Regions from separate parts of the Photorhabdus sp. RM323S genome, predicted to be linked through region 1. Evidence: predicted binding sites of a transcription regulator. Region 1 holds the regulator's gene; the other holds the start of a gene.
The links. Region 1 encodes PurR, which represses purine synthesis genes. Its sites were predicted from a motif close to CANGCAAACGTTTGCNTG; they were not measured.
Positions count from the first base shown of each region.

Region 1 (9,593 bases):
GTTTTTCACCATTAACCGCAACAGCGTTGGAACTAATCATAGTTCGTGCTTGACCACGGGAAGGGACTAACCCGGCATTAACCAGAGCCTGTTGCAAATCTACGCCTTTTTCCAACTCGATTACCGGCATACCATCCTGTGCCAGTTGAGCGAAATCCTCTTCGGTCAAATCAGCGACCGCACCGGAGAACAAACTTTCGGTAATACGTTTAGCGGCTGCCAACCCTTCTGCACCATGCACCATGCCGGTGACTTGTTCCGCCAATACGTACTGGGCACGAGGCGCTTTGCCACTGTTTCTGTCTTCTTCTTCCAAAGCATCAATATCTTCAAGACTCATAAAGGTAAAGAATTTCAAGAAGCGATAGACATCGGCATCGGCAGTGTTAATCCAGAATTGATAGAATTTGTATGGGCTGGTTTTCTTCGGATCCAACCAAACGGCCCCACCTTCTGTCTTACCAAATTTAGTACCATCAGATTTAGTAATCAGCGGAACAGTCATACCAAATACTTGTTTCTGGTTGATACGACGGGTTAAATCAATACCAGAAGTAATATTCCCCCACTGGTCAGAACCACCAATCTGCAACTCAACACCATGCACTTCATTCAGGCGGGCAAAGTCATACGATTGCAGCAAGTTATAAGAAAACTCAGTAAAAGAAATACCCACATCATCACGGTTCAAACGCTGTTTAACCGCCTCTTTATTAATCATCTGATTAACTGAGAAATGCTTGCCAATATCACGCAGGAAAGTCAAAACATCCATGTTGCCAAACCAATCGTAATTATTGGCTGTTTTAGCGCTGCTCTCACCACAATCAAAATCCAGAAAAGGTGAAACCTGCCGGCGGATTTTTTCTACCCACTCTTTAACGGTATCTTCGGTATTCAATTTACGTTCAGCCGCTTTGAAACTCGGATCGCCAATCAAACCCGTAGCCCCACCAACCAACGCCACAGGCTTATGCCCAGCCAGTTGGAATCGTTTTAAACACAGCAAGGGAACCAGATGCCCCAAATGCAAGCTGTCAGCGGTCGGATCGAAACCACAATAGAGGGAAACAGAGCCTTGCGCCAGTCTCTCTACTAACGCATTTTCATCCGTAACCTGGGCAATGAGGCCCCGCTCTTGCAGTTGTTTTATCAGGTTATTGCTAGACATTAATGACTCCATCAGTTTGTTTATTTCGTCTGTTGTATAAATCGCGATTCAAAAAGAGTGCGGCATAGCATAAAGCGCCAATACTATAAGTGCCAGTACTAAAAATAGTAATCCACAATTTATGGTGCAAGCCTATCAATATGCCAGTTATCGCCTTCCCGTTGATAAATAAACCGGTCATGGAGCCGATTTGCACCACCTTGCCAAAACTCAACAGAATCAAAGGTCACTTTAAATCCCCCCCAAAAGCTGGGTAAAGGAACCTCACCATTTAGGAATTTCTGTTTTAGCTCAAGGAATTTCCCTTCCAAAACACTACGCGTGGAAATACGGGAAGATTGTTGCGACACCCATGCAGCAATCTGACTATCTTTGGGGCGACTATGGAAATATTTCACCACTTCAACAGGAGAGAGACGTTCAGCTTTACCCAGAAAAGAAACTTGCCTTTCCAATGGATGCCAAGGGAAATGAAGGCTGATTTTGTTATTCTGCGTCAAATGTTTTGCTTTTCGGCTGCCTAAATTTGTATAAAAAACCAAACTATTGGCATCAAAATGCTTCAATAACACAATACGTTGATATGGTTGACCATTCTCATCAACCGTTGCGATACACATTGCCGTTGGATCATACAATTTGGCTTCACATGCCTGCTTGAGCCAACGTTCAAAAAGTTCGATGGGTTCTTTGGTCAAATCTTTACGTCTTAACCCGCCACGAACATATTCGCGGCGTAACTCTGCAACATCAAATTCATTACGTTCTGACATTATGTAGCTCTGCTTATGACTTATTAAATACCAGACAGCTTACCATTGTTATTCATTAGTAACAGGATAAATTGCACCTAAAATAGTTTCAGTGCTGGCGCCGGTAACAGAAGGTAAATTCCCTGAAACTCCTGACATCGTACGGAATGCTAACCAGGCAAATGCCAGTGCTTCCATATCATCACCACTAAGACCATATTTATCTGTCGGACACACTTCCGTCCCCGGCAATAATGCAGAAAGTCGATTCATTATTTGCGAATTACGCGCACCACCACCACAAACCAGCAGACGTTCACACCCACCACTCAACATGATTTGCTGTGACACAGATACCGCTGTCAGCTCGGCCAGTGTGGCCTGAACATCAACAGAAGATATATCATTAAAATTAACCAATTGTGCCTCTAGCCAGCTCATATTGAAATACTCCCGGCCAGTACTTTTAGGGGCGGGCCGTGAAAAATAGTGATCAGAAAGCATTTGTCTGAGTAAGCTGTTATTAACGACACCTTCTCGTGCCCATTGACCATCTTTATCATAAGGTTTTTTCTGATGGCACCATACCCAGCTATCCATCAGCATGTTACCCGGGCCTGTGTCATACCCTTTAACTAACGATCCAGGTAACAGCGTCGTTATGTTAGCAATACCACCGATATTGAGAATTATCCTGCGTTCTGTTGGATGACCTAACACAGCGAAATGAAAAGCCGGAACTAATGGCGCACCCTGCCCACCATATGCCATATCCCGCCGGCGAAAATCACCAACAGTGGTCATCCCGGTTAACGCCGCGATACGGTTATTATCGCCAAGCTGCATAGTGAAAGGCGTATGACTGTCCGGCTCATGCCAAACGGTCTGCCCATGACATCCCACTGCAATGATATCGCTTGTCGTTAACCCAGTTTTAGTGAGTAAACCTTGTACAGCCTCAGCGAATAAAGAACCCAGTTCATAATCTAACCGGCCTATCGCAGATAATGTCGTTTGTTGCCCCTGACAAACTGCAAGAATTTTTTGCTTGAGTTCATATGGAAATGGATGTGAATAACTGGCTTGTTGAGCAACAACTTTATCGCTGATTGCTGCAAGCACCACATCAACCCCATCCAGACTTGTACCCGACATAACACCAATATAACGACCTGACTTCATAACCATTAATTTGCCTTCCCGCTTAGAATCTGTCTTGATAAAATCAGAAATCACGCCAATAACTATAAAGCGCGGTGGTTTTAGCTGTATATGGTTAATAGGAAAACAAAGGAATAAAACCTAAGTTTTGGAAACAACTTCACAAAAATGTGGAATTTTTCATTAATAGCTATTTCTTTTAAAAATCTCTATTGACGTTTAATATATGTTTAGCACTAGATTGCTAATGTACCAATTATTCTATCCGAATAAATTTTTTATTACTTGTTGCCAATGCCGGTTGTAGCCTGGTTGCCCATAAGCTATCAGATTTCCGCAGTCAGGCATCAAAATCAGGAGTTACTATGTTTAAGCATTTTTTAGTTAGCGCGGTTGCAGTCGCATCATTATCAGGCTGTGTCAACACCGATTCCCTTTCTGGTGATACCTATACTGCCGGACAAGCTAAACAAGTCCAGACAGTCTCTTACGGTACGATTGTTTCCGTTCGCCCTGTCAATATTCAAGCAGGCAGCAATGAGAATGTATTAGGTGCTATCGGTGGCGCAGTTCTGGGTGGCCTGGTTGGTAATACTATTGGTGGTGGCAGTGGCAACACATTGGCGACTGCCGCAGGTGCAGTTGCTGGTGGTGTTGCAGGCCAAAACATTCAGGGGGCACTCAACACAACTAAAGGTGTAGAACTGGAAATTCGTCGTGACAGCGGTGAAAGCATCATTGTTGTTCAAAAACAAGGCAAAACAGTCTTCAGTAAAGGCCAACGTGTCAGAATCGCAGGCCAAGGCAATAATCTGACGGTTTCACCTCGACAATAAAATAATATAGATAAGAAAACCGTGACTTGATCTTTGTAAGTCGCGGTCTTCTTTCATCTGGTTAGCATTTCATGGATATCGTAATTACTATCTACTCTGTAATTGGATAATATTTTGCTCTAGTTTCTGCACTAAAGTGGAAAGAAAAGCAAGTTCCTCGCGTGAAATACCATCCAGAATCTCATTTCTTGTCGATGCAATAACACCATCTAACTCCCTAATAACCGATGCAGAGTCTTCAGTCAGCTTGATTCTTTTGGCACGACGATCATTGGCACAAGTATGCCGGGTGATAAGTCTTTTTTCCTCAAGCTGATCTAATGTTCTGACTAAAGATGGTTGTTCAATACCGATAGCTTTCGCCAACTGTATCTGAGATTGCTCCTGGGGTAACCGGCTAATATTGTATAACGTTACCCAATGAGTCTGAGTTAATTCCAACGGCTTTAAACGATAGTCAATTAAAGCACGCCAAATACGGACTAACCGTGCCAGATCTGATCCCAATGTAGATTCCAATTGTCCCTCCTTAAATAACTAGCCTACTAAACATAACAGCCAAATTTTTCTAAACCAGGCTAATTAGCCTTAAAAAAATAGATATAACTTCTGTGTAATCACAGTAAACTCTTAGTAACTAACTAATTCAGGTAACTATAACCAAGAACAACTAAACTTAAATTCAATTTAGAACAAAACAATTAACATACAATATTTTTACCACAAAAACTATCAGAAATATGAATACAAACAAATAGAAACCAATAAATATCATTCAATACTTTATTCCAAGTACTATAAGGATAGCTGTCATCTAAATGCTAAGCTATCTATTTTTACATTAATGTTGTTTTTATTTTACATTTATCACACAATCAAACTAAAAATTCCATTTAAAACATGAAGTTATAAAAACACTTAAAATAAAAACCGTTAGCCATCCCGTTAAGCAATAAATAAAAAAATAACAAACAAAACACTGTAAATTATAGTAGAACATTTATAACTTCGCCAAAAATATAACCCTATATAAGTAAATCATTGAATTGTTAACTCTAATAACCTCAAAATTTTCTAATTAAAATAGTGATGGCTGCTCAGGTAGTTCTTCATCTGTCTGATTTTGTGCTCTCACTGAACGTAAATATCTTTGCCGGCACAATCTCAATACTTCACGCTTTTGCCCATCTGACATTTTCATCCAATTAAATCTTTCTTCTCGGCTGCGATAACATCCCAAACAAAAACCCCGCTCATTAGTCTGACAAATTCCTCGACAAGGACTAGGAATAGCAAAGAACTCTAGTTGCTCGACCATCACATCCCGTTCCCTATACAATTCATATACTATATTTAATTATAAACCCAGATGAGAATAAATTATAATTATGGATAAATTGAACTGTAACCGTAAGACACGTTATAGTTAGTGGTTTTTGTGCGACCTGCCGCACAAAAATACTGGTAAAACCATTAAATGAGAGGTAATTATGCGCTTACTCCATACCATGATCCGCGTTGGTGATCTGCAACGCTCCGTTGATTTTTATACTGAAGTATTAGGAATGCGCCTACTGCGCGTCAGTGAGAATACAGAATATAAGTACTCACTCGCCTTCGTTGGCTACACAGATGAAAGCGAAGGGGCGGTAATCGAGTTAACTTATAACTGGGGAGTTGACCATTATGCAATGGGAGATGCCTTTGGTCATATTGCATTAGGTGTCGATGATGTCGCAGCCACTTGCGAATCTATTCGCAAAGCAGGTGGTAACATTACCCGTGAAGCCGGCCCGGTAAAAGGTGGAACAACCATTATTGCTTTCGTTGAAGATCCAGACGGTTACAAAATTGAGCTTATTGAAAACAAAAATGCCAGTAACGCCCTGGGTAACTCAATCTGATGTCTGACAAAAAAGAGCCAAACGTCCTTAGTGGGCGTTTTCGAGGTTATTACCCTGTCGTTATTGATGTTGAAACTGGCGGCTTTAATGCCAAAACAGACGCGTTACTTGAAATTGCCGCCATCACACTGGAGATGGATGATCAAGGTTGGCTGGCACCCAGCGAATCACTTCATTTCCATATTGAGCCATTTGAGGGCGCAAATCTTGAACCAGCAGCCCTGGCGTTTACCGGCATCGATCCATCAAACCCGCTACGTGGAGCAGTAAGCGAGTATGAAGCTCTGCACGCTATTTTTAAAATGGTTCGTAAAGGGATAAAAAATAGTCATTGCAGTCGGGCCATTATCGTTGCGCACAATGCTAACTTTGATCATAGCTTTGTTATGGCTGCCGCAGAACGCGCCAGACTGAAACGGAATCCATTTCATCCCTTTGCGACTTTTGATACGGCGGCTTTAGGTGGCCTGGTATTAGGACAAACGATTTTAGCAAAAGCCTGCGCCACAGCCGGGATCCCATTCGATAATAATCAGGCTCACAGCGCCTTATATGATACTGAGCGTACCGCTGAATTATTCTGTGAAATGGTTAATCGCTGGAAACAACTTGGTGGCTGGCCCTTAGCGACAACAGAAGAAGAAAAAACCGGATAAACTTATAGCTAACTATAAGATTAATACAATCAAATTGAAATTTAAGCAATAACAAAAACCCCCATATATCAACATATGGGGAGATAGCATAATAGCCTGTCGCTAATTTAAAAATTACTCTGTCGCGTTTTCGTCCTGAGAGCGATATTTATCAGCGGCTTCTTTAATTAATGTTTGTAACTCACCACGCTGATACATCTCAATGATAATATCGCATCCACCTACCAACTCACCCTCGACCCAAAGCTGAGGAAAAGTTGGCCAATTAGCATATTTTGGCAATTCTGCACGAATATCTGGATTTTGCAAAATATCTACATAAGCAAAACGTTCACCACATGCAGATAAAGCCTGAACAGCCTGTGCAGAAAAGCCACAATTTGGTAATTTAGGGGAGCCTTTCATATACAGCAGAATCGGGTTCTCTTTAATTTGGCGCTCAATCTTATCAATAGTCGTCATTTTTATTTCCTTTAAACCAACAGTATGTTGATAACCAACATCGTCACAATCTTGGCCGAGAATACCATTTTCTTTCACCAATATGCATCCTGATATTTTTTTATCCTGGAACGGATGGTTTCTTTTTGACTGTTATTTATCGTAGAAGTTATTAAGATAACTAGCAAAAATAGCCACACTAAAGATGCATTAGAACCACATATCTCCGCCGAAACACTGGAATACCGCTATGGCAAACACCATAACACTTCTGCTGTAAACCTGAATAACCTGGGTTAATCACCATCAGTTTGCCTGATGACTATCCGAACTAACATTAAAAGGGCAGATAAGCCATTGACGCTGTCTGCCCGCTAACCTTTCAATATAAAAACCCAATTTTTACATCACCTAATCAATTCAAAACATCAGGCAAAGATCAAGCAAACAGCGGCAAAAATGGCAATCATCACCAACGTGCTCACCGCAGTAAATAAGCCAAGCTTCAAATCGGTATCCATCGCTCCCCCTCAGAGTAGAAGTCTATAACCACAAATACCATTCAGTTAACATAGTTAATTATCCTTACATTAAGGAAAAAACATAAAATAGTGACTACCCTGCATTTTATACCATTGATTATTGCTTTCACTTTTGAGCCAGATCAGACAAAATTCAGGATTTATCGCTAATTTATTGCCAGCGGATACCCTAATGTATAAAGATACTGGCAAACGATTAACAAAGAGTTTTAAATTTAGACCAAAAGGTCAGGAGTCTTTCATCTCATGGCAACGATCAAAGATGTGGCTAAGAACGCTGGCGTTTCAACCACTACTGTATCCCATGTTATTAATAAAACCCGTTTCGTCGCCGAAGATACCAAGGCTGCCGTTTGGGCTGCTATCAAAGAGCTGAGTTATTCACCCAGTGCCGTTGCCCGCAGTCTGAAAGTTAACCATACAAAATCGATCGGATTACTGGCCACGTCCAGCGAAGCTCCCTATTTTGCTGAAGTTATTGAATCCGTTGAAAACAGTTGTTATAGCAAAGGCTATACGCTAATTTTGTGTAACTCACACAATAACATTGATAAACAGAAAGCCTATCTGGCCATGTTGGCACAAAAACGGGTGGATGGATTGCTGGTGATGTGTTCAGAATACCCGGAACAGTTATTAGGAATGTTGGAAGATTATCGCAATATTCCCATGGTCGTCATGGATTGGGGACAAGCCAGAGGTGATTTCATTGATACTATTATTGATAACGCATTCCACGGCGGTTATCTGGCTGGTCGCTATCTTATTGAGCGTGGTCATCGTGATATTGGTGCGATCCCTGGTCCCCTGGCACGAAACACCGGTGGTGGCCGTCATCAGGGGTTCTTGAAAGCATTAAAAGAAGCCAGCATTCCAATCAGAGAAGAGTGGATTGTTCAGGGGGATTTTGAACCAGAATCGGGCTACAAAGCCATGCATCAAATTCTAAATCAAAAACAGCGTCCGACGGCGGTCTTCTGTGGTGGTGATGTTATGGCAATGGGGGCTATTTGTGCTGCTGATGAATTAGGATTACGCATCCCACAGGATATTTCTGTGATCGGTTACGATAATATACGCAACGCCCGTTATTTCTCTCCGGCATTGACAACTATCCATCAGCCAAAAGAACGTCTGGGACAAATGGCGTTTTCTATGTTGCTAGACAGAATAGTCAGTAAACGTGAAGATGCTCAAACTATTGAAGTACATCCACGTTTGGTTGAACGGCGTTCTGTCACCGATGGCCCATTTATCGACTATCGCCGTTAATCCTCCCTATTCATCCTGAAGCCATTCAGCATTAAGAGTTTCACTATCGCCGAGATAGCCAAGAAGCCAACTTAATGCCGGAGAATGGCTATTTTGCACCCATGTTAAACAACATGGGCTATCAGGCAAAGGCTGCTCTAATGCCAATGCTTCCAGTTTCTTCTGCCGGATCAGCGGCATTGCCCTATGCTTAGGCACCATCCCCACACATAACCCCTCATTCAGACAAGCCAGACCAGATTCCCAATCAGGGACCACCAGCCTGCGCTGATTATCCAAAGTCCAAGTGTCACGCTTCGGTAAATTGCGGGATGTATCTTCAAGACACAAACTTGAATAAGGTCGCATTTGATCATCAGTCAGTAGACCGGTCAGTTGAGTCAGAGCATGACCGGTGCTGACGACACACAGCCAAGACATAAATCCCATATCCCGAAAATTGAACCTTTCCCCTACCGGAGCGACACGGGTAGCACCAATTGCAACATCAACCCGACCATCCACCAGCGCGTCCCATACACCATTAAAGACTTCCTGATGAATAAACAGCTCTATATCAGGAAAATGGTGATAAAAATCAAGAATAAGTTGACGACTGCGTTCTGGTTTAACAACCCGGTCAATAGCAATGCTGAATTGTCCTCTCCAGCCATTTGCAACCTGCTGGCACTGATGACGAGTGTCATTCATTTTTTTGATAACAATGCGGGCCTCTTTGATAAAAATAGTGCCTGACTCTGTCAATTCCACATCCCGATGACGACGTTCAAACAACGGGACGGCAAGCCACTCCTCCAGTTGTCTTACGGTATAACTGATTGCCGAGGGGACACGGTGAAGTTCCGATGCAGCGGCACT
Region 1 is NZ_JBHFKZ010000048.1:21,915-31,507, forward strand. It holds gene tyrS (tyrosine--tRNA ligase) at 1-1,171, opposite strand, end outside; gene pdxH (pyridoxamine 5'-phosphate oxidase) at 1,291-1,944, opposite strand; gene anmK (anhydro-N-acetylmuramic acid kinase) at 1,993-3,105, opposite strand; gene ACGF7G_RS17110 (glycine zipper 2TM domain-containing protein) at 3,450-3,920, shown strand; gene slyA (transcriptional regulator SlyA) at 4,008-4,439, opposite strand; gene ACGF7G_RS17120 (DUF1289 domain-containing protein) at 4,999-5,238, opposite strand; gene gloA (lactoylglutathione lyase) at 5,411-5,824, shown strand; gene rnt (ribonuclease T) at 5,824-6,480, shown strand; gene ACGF7G_RS17135 (Grx4 family monothiol glutaredoxin) at 6,595-6,942, opposite strand; partial or broken gene ACGF7G_RS17140 (hypothetical protein) at 7,093-7,215, shown strand; gene purR (HTH-type transcriptional repressor PurR) at 7,710-8,735, shown strand; gene punR (DNA-binding transcriptional activator PunR) at 8,742-9,593, opposite strand, start outside.

Region 2 (9,593 bases), on a different contig from region 1:
AAGATTTTTCCGCGTTGTTTAATGCGCCATCTAAGAAGCGGACTTAAAAAATAATTGATAATAATTGCAAACAACAAAAAAACCGGCGAAAGCCGGTTTTTCAGTAATCTAAACGCAAATGATTACATTGCGTTGATTTGAGCAGCCAGATTAGATTTATGACGTGCTGCTTTATTTTTGTGGATCAGACCTTTACAGGCGTGACGATCGACAATAGGTTGCATGTCATTAAATGCTTTCTGTGCAGATTCTTTATCGCCAGTGGCGATAGCAGCATAGACCTTCTTGATGAAGGTACGCACCATAGAACGACGGCTAGCGTTATGCTGACGACGTTTTTCAGACTGAATGGCGCGTTTCTTAGCTGATTTGATATTAGCCAAGGTCCAACTCCCAAATATATTCTATCGAGGACAATTCAAAGGCCGAGGAATATGCCTGTTCAGCCTTCTTTTGTCAATGGATTTGTGCAAATAAGCGCCGTTGTACTGCGGCACTTGTTACGTTGTGATGGCGCAGGATTTTATCAGCTTAGTTAGTTGGAATACAGTCTTTCACAATAAAAATCTCATTGAATAGTCCTAATGAGAAATAAAATAAATATTTTTCGGGATTCCTGCCCGTTTTTGTTGTATGAATCAGGGTTATTAATTTTAGCCATCTTATGATGGTGGGTTAACCTTGCGCTTTGTACAAGGTATAATTTGGTAATTTCCAGGGTATTGAGCCAGCTATGGAGCTAATTCGCGGTATACGTAATATCCGGGCGCATCACCATGGTTGCGTGCTGACGATTGGTAATTTTGATGGCGTCCACAGAGGCCATCAAGCACTATTGAGGCACTTAAAACGCGAAGGGCAGCGTCTGGGTTTACCAGTAACGGTTATGATTTTTGAACCACAACCCTTGGAAGTTTTTGCCAAGGATAATACACCAGCCCGTCTGACGAGATTGAGGGATAAAGCTAAATATCTCGCCCAGTATGGAGTGGATTATTTATTATGTGTGAAATTTGACAGGAATTTTGCGGCAAATACGCCAGAAGCCTTTGTTTCGCGGTTGCTCGTGGAAAAATTGGGTGTTAAGTTTCTGGCGGTAGGCGATGACTTTCGTTTTGGCAAATCCCGCAGTGGTGACTTTGCCTTTCTACAGCAAGCCGGCGAAACATACGGTTTTGACGTGACCAACAGCGAAAGCTTTTGTGACAGTGGCTTGCGGATCAGCAGTACAGCTATCCGTCAGGCACTGCAAGATGATGATTTGGTACTAGCTGAAATATTATTGGGCCATCCATATAGCATTTGTGGCCGGGTCGTTCATGGCAAACGGCTGGGGAGTACTATTGGTTTTCCAACAGCGAATTTGCCATTAAAACGTTTAGTGGCTCCTGTACAGGGCGTTTATGTCGTTGAAGTCTATGGCCTGGGAGATAAACCTTTACCGGGTGTTGCCAATATTGGTACACGTCCAACCGTCTCTGGTCAGGGCCAACAACTTGAAGTACATCTGATTGATACCCAAATGGATCTGTATGGGCGTCATATTGATGTGGTGTTACGCAAAAAACTGCGTAATGAGCAGCGGTTTGCTTCTCTTGATGCACTCAAGCAGCAAATTGCTAATGATTTGGTCGCTGCGAAGGCATTTTTTAAACAGCAACCAGTGTCATGTATCTAGCGGAAAATTGGAATTGAGAATCGAATGAGTGACTATAAAAATACCCTGAACCTACCAGAAACAGGGTTTCCAATGCGCGGAGACTTAGCAAAGCGCGAACCAGACATGCTAAAACGTTGGTACAAAGATGAGTTGTATCAGGTAATTCGTAAAGCAAAAGCCGGTAAAAAAACATTTATTCTGCATGACGGCCCTCCTTATGCGAATGGCAGCATTCATATTGGTCACTCAGTCAATAAGATTCTCAAAGATATTATTATTAAATCCAAAGGGATGGCGGGATATGATTCGCCATATGTACCCGGTTGGGATTGCCATGGTTTACCGATTGAGCTTAAGGTTGAGCAGATTATTGGTAAGCCGGGAGAAAAGTTTTCCGCTGCTGAATTCCGTGCCGAGTGCCGCAAATATGCTAAAGAGCAGATAGAAGGTCAGAAGGAAGACTTTATCCGTCTGGGCGTATTAGGTGACTGGGATCGCCCATACCTGACGATGGACTTTAAGACTGAAGCCAACGTTATTCGTGCACTGAGCCGTATTATTGCCAATGGACATTTATTGAAAGGCGCTAAACCCGTTCACTGGTGTACTGATTGTGGTTCATCATTGGCGGAAGCGGAAGTTGAGTATTACGACAAAACATCTCCATCTATTGACGTGCGTTTTGACGCTGTTGATACGGCAGCTGTTTACGAGAAATTTGGCGTACAGGCATCAGATCAACCTGTTTCTCTGGTGATCTGGACAACCACGCCGTGGACGTTACCGGCTAACCGGGCGATCGCTTTGCATGCTGAATTTGACTATCAATTAGTACAGATTGAGGGTGAATGTTTGATCCTGGCTGCTGATTTGGTCGAAAGTGTGATGACGCGTGCGGGTGTGACATCGTGGACCGTGCTGGGACACTGTGCGGGTTCTGCGTTGGAACTGTTGCGCTTCAAACATCCGTTTATGGGCTTCGATTCACCAGTTGTACTGGGTGATCACGTTACATTGGATGCGGGTACCGGTGCTGTCCATACTGCGCCAGGTCATGGTCCGGACGATTTTGTTATTGGTCAGAAATATGGTTTGGAAGTGGCAAACCCAGTTGGTCCGAATGGCTGTTATCTGCCAGGTACTTATCCTTCTCTGGATGGCGTGTTTGTCTTTAAGGCGAATGATGTTGTGCTGAATATCCTGCGTGAAAATAATGCGTTGCTCCACCTAGAAAAATTACAGCATAGCTATCCTTGCTGCTGGCGTCACAAGGCACCTATCATTTTCCGTGCCACGCCACAGTGGTTTGTCAGCATGGATCAAAATGGTCTGCGCAAGCAATCTCTGAAAGAGATCAAAGGTGTTCAGTGGATCCCAGGCTGGGGGCAGGCCCGTATTGAGGCAATGGTTGAGAATCGTCCTGATTGGTGTATTTCACGTCAGCGGACTTGGGGTACGCCTATGTCCCTGTTTGTCCATAAAGAGACGGAAGAACTTCATCCACGTACTATCGAACTGATGGAAGAAGTGGCTAAACGTGTTGAAGTTGATGGTATACAGGCGTGGTGGGATCTGGATCCAGCCGAACTGCTGGGTGATGATGCGGCTAACTATGTCAAAATCTTTGATACTCTGGATGTATGGTTCGATTCTGGCTCAACCCATTCATCGGTTGTTGATGCCCGTCCTGAATTCCAGAGCAACGCTGTGGATATCTATCTAGAAGGTTCAGATCAGCATCGTGGCTGGTTTATGTCTTCCCTGATGATCTCAACCGCAATGAAAGGCAAAGCGCCTTACCGCCAGGTCTTGACACACGGCTTCACTGTAGATGGTCAGGGCCGTAAGATGTCTAAGTCTATCGGCAACACCATCAGTCCGCAGGATGTGATAAATAAATTAGGGGCGGATATTCTGCGTCTGTGGGTTGCTTCTACTGATTACACCGGTGAAATTGCGGTATCAGATGAAATCCTGAAACGTTCTGCTGATGCATATCGTCGTATCCGTAACACAGCGCGTTTTCTGCTGGCAAACCTGAATGGTTTTGATCCGGAACAACATAGGGTTAAACCGGAAGAGATGGCGGTGTTGGATCGCTGGGCTGTGGGTCGTGCTCAGGCTGCTCAAGCAGACATTACAAAATGTTACGATGAGTATGATTTCCACTCTGTTGTTCAGCGTTTAATGCAGTTCTGTTCTGTAGAAATGGGGTCGTTCTATCTCGATATCATTAAAGACCGTCAGTATACCGCGAAGGGTGATAGTCTGGCTCGCCGCAGTTGCCAGACTGCGCTGTATCATATTGCAGAAGCACTGGTTCGCTGGATGGCGCCTATTCTCTCCTTTACCGCGGATGAAGTCTGGAAGGAATTGCCTGGTAAACATGCTCAATATGTATTTACCGAAGAGTGGTATGACGGCTTGTTTGGTTTGGCCGCAGGCGAACAAATGAATGATGCTTTCTGGGCTGATTTACTGGCTGTTCGTGGTGAAGTCAACAAAGTGCTGGAGCAGGCACGTGCAGATAAACATATTCGCAGCTCTTTAGAAGCCGCCGTCACTCTGTATGCAAATAATGAACTGGCTGATAAATTGAACAGTCTGGGAGATGAATTGCGTTTTGTGCTGCTGACATCTCAGGTTTCTGTTGCAGCTTATAAACAGGCGGGTGACGATGCGCAGCAAAGCGAAATCGACAGCCTGAAAATTGCTTTCCATAAAGCGGATGGTGAAAAATGCCCTCGTTGCTGGCATTACGCTAAAGATGTGGGATTGGTGGCGGAGCATGCAGAACTTTGTGGCCGCTGTGTAACTAATGTTGCCGGTAACGGCGAAGAGCGTAAGTTTGCCTGATGAATAGACCCATTTGCTCCACTGGCCTTCGCTGGCTTTGGTTAGTTGTCGTGGTATTGATTCTGGATCTGGGTAGTAAACAGTTGGTGCTGAAACACTTTTATCTGTATGAATCCGTTCCATTAATACCTTATTTCAACCTGACTTATGCCCAGAATTTGGGGGCGGCTTTCAGTTTCCTTGCGGATAAAGACGGCTGGCAGCGTTGGTTATTTGCATTAATTGCCGTTGCTATTTCAGTCATATTGATGGTGATGATGTATCGCTCCAGTGCAAAGAAGAAACTGAGTAATATCGCTTATGCCCTGATTATTGGTGGAGCATTGGGCAATCTGTTTGACCGGTTGGTTCATGGTTTTGTCATTGATTTTATTGATTTTTATGTCGGTGATTGGCACTTTCCAACCTTTAATATCGCTGATATGGCGATATGCATCGGAGCAGCATTGGTTATTATTGATAGTTTTTCAAGCCCGGATGAAAAGACAATTAAAGCGGGATAAAAGCCTATTTCAGTAGGCGTTATTGTTCAGGCGGTTCTTGTGAGTGAATAGTGAACTTGGGCAGTGCCCAAGTTCGCTTTTTACGATAAAGAGCAGCAAATAAAAATAGGTTCTGAGTAATATGTCAAAGCAGGTACATGCAGATAGTGCAGTTTTACTGCACTTCACTTTAAAACTGCAAGATGGTTCTACAGCCGATTCCACCCACCATCAGGGCAAACCTGCATTATTCCGTTTAGGTGATGGAACCCTTTCTTCACCTTTGGAACAGCAGCTTACCGGTCTGAAAGAGGGAGATAAACGCACATTTACTCTGGCTGGTGAAGCAGTATTTGGTAAACCGAATCCTGATCTGATCCAATATTTTACGCCGCGTGATTTTGCCGAAACGGGTATTCCTGAAATTGGAACTATAATGTTATTTACGGCAATGAATGGCAGTGAAATGCCAGGCATCGTAAAAGAAGTGGCAGAGGAGTCCGTCACTGTTGATTTCAATCACCCGTTAGTTGATCAGAACATCACATTTGAGATTGAAGTGTTGGAAATTGATCCACAGTTGGAGAAAAACCATGCAGATATTGCTGGCTAACCCTCGTGGTTTTTGTGCCGGCGTTGACCGGGCCATCAGTATTGTAGAACGTGCTCTGGAATTATATGGTGCACCGATCTATGTTCGCCATGAGGTTGTACATAACCGCTATGTTGTGGATAACCTGCGCAAGCGGGGGGCTATCTTTATTGAAGACATCGCAGAAGTACCCGATGATGCGATTCTGATTTTTTCTGCCCACGGCGTTTCACAGGCGATCCGCGCAGAAGCCCGTTCCCGCAATCTGACAATGCTGTTCGATGCGACTTGTCCCTTGGTAACTAAAGTCCATATGGAAGTGGCCAGAGCCAGCCGCAAAGGCAAAGAAGCTATTCTGATCGGTCATGCTGGGCATCCGGAAGTTGAAGGGACAATGGGTCAGTACAATAATGCTGATGGTGGAATGTATCTGGTTGAATCTCCTAAAGATGTGTGGAATCTGAAAGTCAAAGATGAAGATAACTTGTGTTTTATGACTCAAACTACGTTATCAGTTGATGATACTTCAGAAGTGATTGATGCGCTTAATGAGCGATTCCCCAACATTGTCGGTCCCCGTAAAGATGATATCTGTTATGCGACGACTAACCGCCAGGAAGCGGTACGGGATCTGGCATCTGATGCTGATGTTGTATTGGTTGTTGGTTCGAAGAATTCATCTAACTCTAACCGCCTTGCGGAGTTAGCTCAACGTGTTGGTAAACCTGCTTACCTGATAGATTCTGCTGATGATATTAAAAAAGAATGGATAACTGGCGTTTCTCTGGTTGGAGTGACTGCGGGAGCTTCGGCACCGGACATTTTAGTTCAACAAGTCATTGAGCGGCTGAAAAATCTTGGTGCTGATTCTGTCGAGGAATTACATGGCAGAGAAGAGAATATTGTTTTCGAAGTGCCCAAAGAGTTACGTGTTGAGGTTAAACAGATTAGTTAAAAAGTACTGCGCCAGATTAAGAGTGAGATTGCTCATAATATATTGATTTAAAATATTTATCTGACTGATCGCCTGTGTTAAATCAGGAAACGGACTAATTCACAGTGAGGGCTTATGGCTGATACAGAAATTCGTGTTGCTATTGTTGGTGCTGGTGGGCGTATGGGGCGTCAGTTAATACAGGCTATCCATCAATTAAGTGGCGTCGCTCTTGGTGCAGCTTTAGAACGCTTAGGCTCTTCTCTGATTGGCACGGATGCCGGAGAATTGGCGGGTATTGGTAATACAGGCGTTACTGTTTGTGATAACCTGAAAAAAGTTGTTGATAATTTTGATGTGCTTATCGATTTTACCCGCCCGGAAGGAACACTTGCCCATCTTGAAATTTGCCGTCAAAACAGTAAGGCAATGGTTATCGGTACCACAGGCTTTGATGATGAAGGTAAACAGGCGATTAAAGATGCCTCTGCGGATATCCCGATAGTATTTGCTGCGAATTTCAGTGTTGGTGTGAATTTAGTGCTTAAATTACTGGAAAAAGCGGCGAAAGTGATGGGTGAATATACTGATATTGAGATTATCGAAGCACATCACCGCCATAAAGTGGATGCTCCATCAGGAACGGCGTTAGCGATGGGAGAATCGATTGCCCATGCTTTAGGGCGGGATCTTAAAGAATGTGCGGTCTATGCTCGTGAAGGTTATACCGGTGAACGTGATCCGAAAAGTATTGGTTTTGCCACCATCCGTGCCGGGGATATCGTAGGTGAACATACCGCTATGTTTGCAGATATCGGCGAGAGAGTTGAAATAACTCATAAGGCTTCAAGCCGGATGACATTTGCAAATGGAGCAGTGAAGGCAGCATTATGGTTAAGTGGTGAAAATAGAGGTCTTTTTGATATGAAAGATGTATTGGATCTCGATTTACTTTAAAAAAGTATTTTTATAACATCCTGATATCGCATAATTAATTTATATATTGTGCGATTTTTAGTTGTTTTGTTTATTTTTATTTGATTATCATTGGTTTTTCTTATTTTTGTCTTATTTTTTACCTTTATTGTCTTATTTTTTCTCCTTTTTATGATTCTTTTCAGTTTTTCGTCTGAAAATTAAATCTTCTATGCTGGCAACCGTTTTCTAAGTTAACTTTATTTCTGTTTTTAGTCTTCTTTTGTTGGTTTTTTCGGTGAAGTGTGCAAAAAAATAATAAAAGTAACATTTTTTGTAGACAACTATCCTTCTCATCATTAGAATGCGCGCAATTTGCCAAAATTTTGCCTAAAAAGCAGCTTTGGCATTGATTTTGACGAACAAATCTGAATTAATATGCACTAATTGTGATTTATTATTCTCTGGAGGGTGTTTTGATTAAGTCAGCTATATTGGTTCTGGAAGACGGAACCCAATTCCACGGTCGCGCCATAGGGGCTAAAGGGGCGGCAGTTGGGGAAGTGGTTTTCAATACCTCAATGACCGGATATCAAGAAATTCTTACAGACCCTTCCTATTCCCGCCAAATTGTCACTCTTACTTATCCCCATATTGGTAATGTCGGTGTTAACTCAGTCGATAAAGAATCACTAAAAGTACAGGCTCAGGGGCTGGTAATCCGTGATCTACCACTACTAACCAGTAATTTCCGCAGCGAAGAAACACTTTCTGATTACCTTAAACGCCATAATATTGTTGCGATAGCGGATATCGATACCCGCAAACTGACTCGCTTGTTGAGGGAAAAAGGCTCACTGAATGGTTGTATTATCGCAGGTAAGCAGATTGACGCTCAGGTTGCTCTGGAAAAAGCACAAGCGTTCTCAGGGTTGGAAGGGATGGATTTAGCAAAAGAGGTGACAACGGAGCAGGTTTATCCATGGTTACAGGGAAGCTGGACGCTGGCAGATGGGTTACCGGAAGAGAAACAAGAACAGGAGCTGCCTTATCATGTCGTTGCTTATGACTTTGGCGCAAAACGCAATATTTTGCGGATGCTGGTAGATCGTGGCTGTCGCCTGACAGTGGTTCCCGCTCAGACACCGGCTGAGGATGTATTAAAGTTAAATCCAGATGGTATTTTCTTGTCCAATGGTCCAGGTGACCCAGCGCCTTGTGGCTATGCGGTTGAAACAATTAAAACTTTCCTTGAAATAAATATTCCGATCTTTGGTATTTGCCTTGGGCACCAATTGCTGGCATTGGCGAGTGGTGCCGAAACAATGAAAATGAAATTTGGTCATCACGGTGGCAACCATCCGGTAAAAGATCTTGATCGTAATATTGTGATGATTACGGCACAGAACCACGGTTTTGCTGTGGATGAAAAATCACTGCCGGCAAATGTGCGTGTGACCCATAAATCCCTGTTTGACGGTACGTTGCAAGGAATTCATCGTACAGATAAACCGGCATTCAGCTTCCAGGGGCACCCGGAAGCCAGCCCTGGCCCACATGAAACTGCGTCATTGTTCGATCACTTTATCGAGCTGATTAAACAGTATTGTCAGCAAAATAATCGTCATAACACCAAGTAATCAGGAGAAAATAAAATGGCAAAACGTACTGATATTAAAAGTATCCTGATCTTGGGTGCTGGCCCAATTGTTATCGGCCAGGCTTGTGAGTTCGACTACTCAGGTGCACAGGCTTGTAAAGCGTTACGGGAAGAAGGTTATCGTGTTGTGCTGGTGAACTCAAACCCTGCCACCATCATGACTGATCCAGACATGGCGGATGCCACTTATATTGAGCCGATCCACTGGGAAGTGGTACGTAAAATCATTGAAAAAGAGCGTCCTGATGCGGTTTTGCCAACCATGGGTGGACAAACTGCGCTGAACTGTGCGTTGGAACTGGAACGTCAGGGGGTTTTGAAAGAATTTGGCGTGACGATGATTGGTGCCACCGCAGATGCGATTGACAAAGCGGAAGATCGTCGCCGTTTCGATATAGCAATGAAAAAGATAGGCTTGGAAACCCCACGTTCTGGTATCGCCCATTCGATGGAAGAAGCGCTGGCCATCGCAGATAAAGTCGGTTTTCCTTGTA
Region 2 is NZ_JBHFKZ010000001.1:72,044-81,636, forward strand. It holds gene nhaR (transcriptional activator NhaR) at 1-47, shown strand, start outside; gene rpsT (30S ribosomal protein S20) at 123-383, opposite strand; gene ribF (bifunctional riboflavin kinase/FAD synthetase) at 734-1,678, shown strand; gene ileS (isoleucine--tRNA ligase) at 1,703-4,516, shown strand; gene lspA (signal peptidase II) at 4,516-5,019, shown strand; gene fkpB (FKBP-type peptidyl-prolyl cis-trans isomerase) at 5,141-5,611, shown strand; gene ispH (4-hydroxy-3-methylbut-2-enyl diphosphate reductase) at 5,592-6,545, shown strand; gene dapB (4-hydroxy-tetrahydrodipicolinate reductase) at 6,660-7,481, shown strand; gene carA (glutamine-hydrolyzing carbamoyl-phosphate synthase small subunit) at 7,916-9,079, shown strand; gene carB (carbamoyl-phosphate synthase large subunit) at 9,095-9,593, shown strand, end outside.
Region 2: carA (glutamine-hydrolyzing carbamoyl-phosphate synthase small subunit) is a predicted target of PurR. The motif match lies at 7,675-7,692, and genes of this name have one in related genera.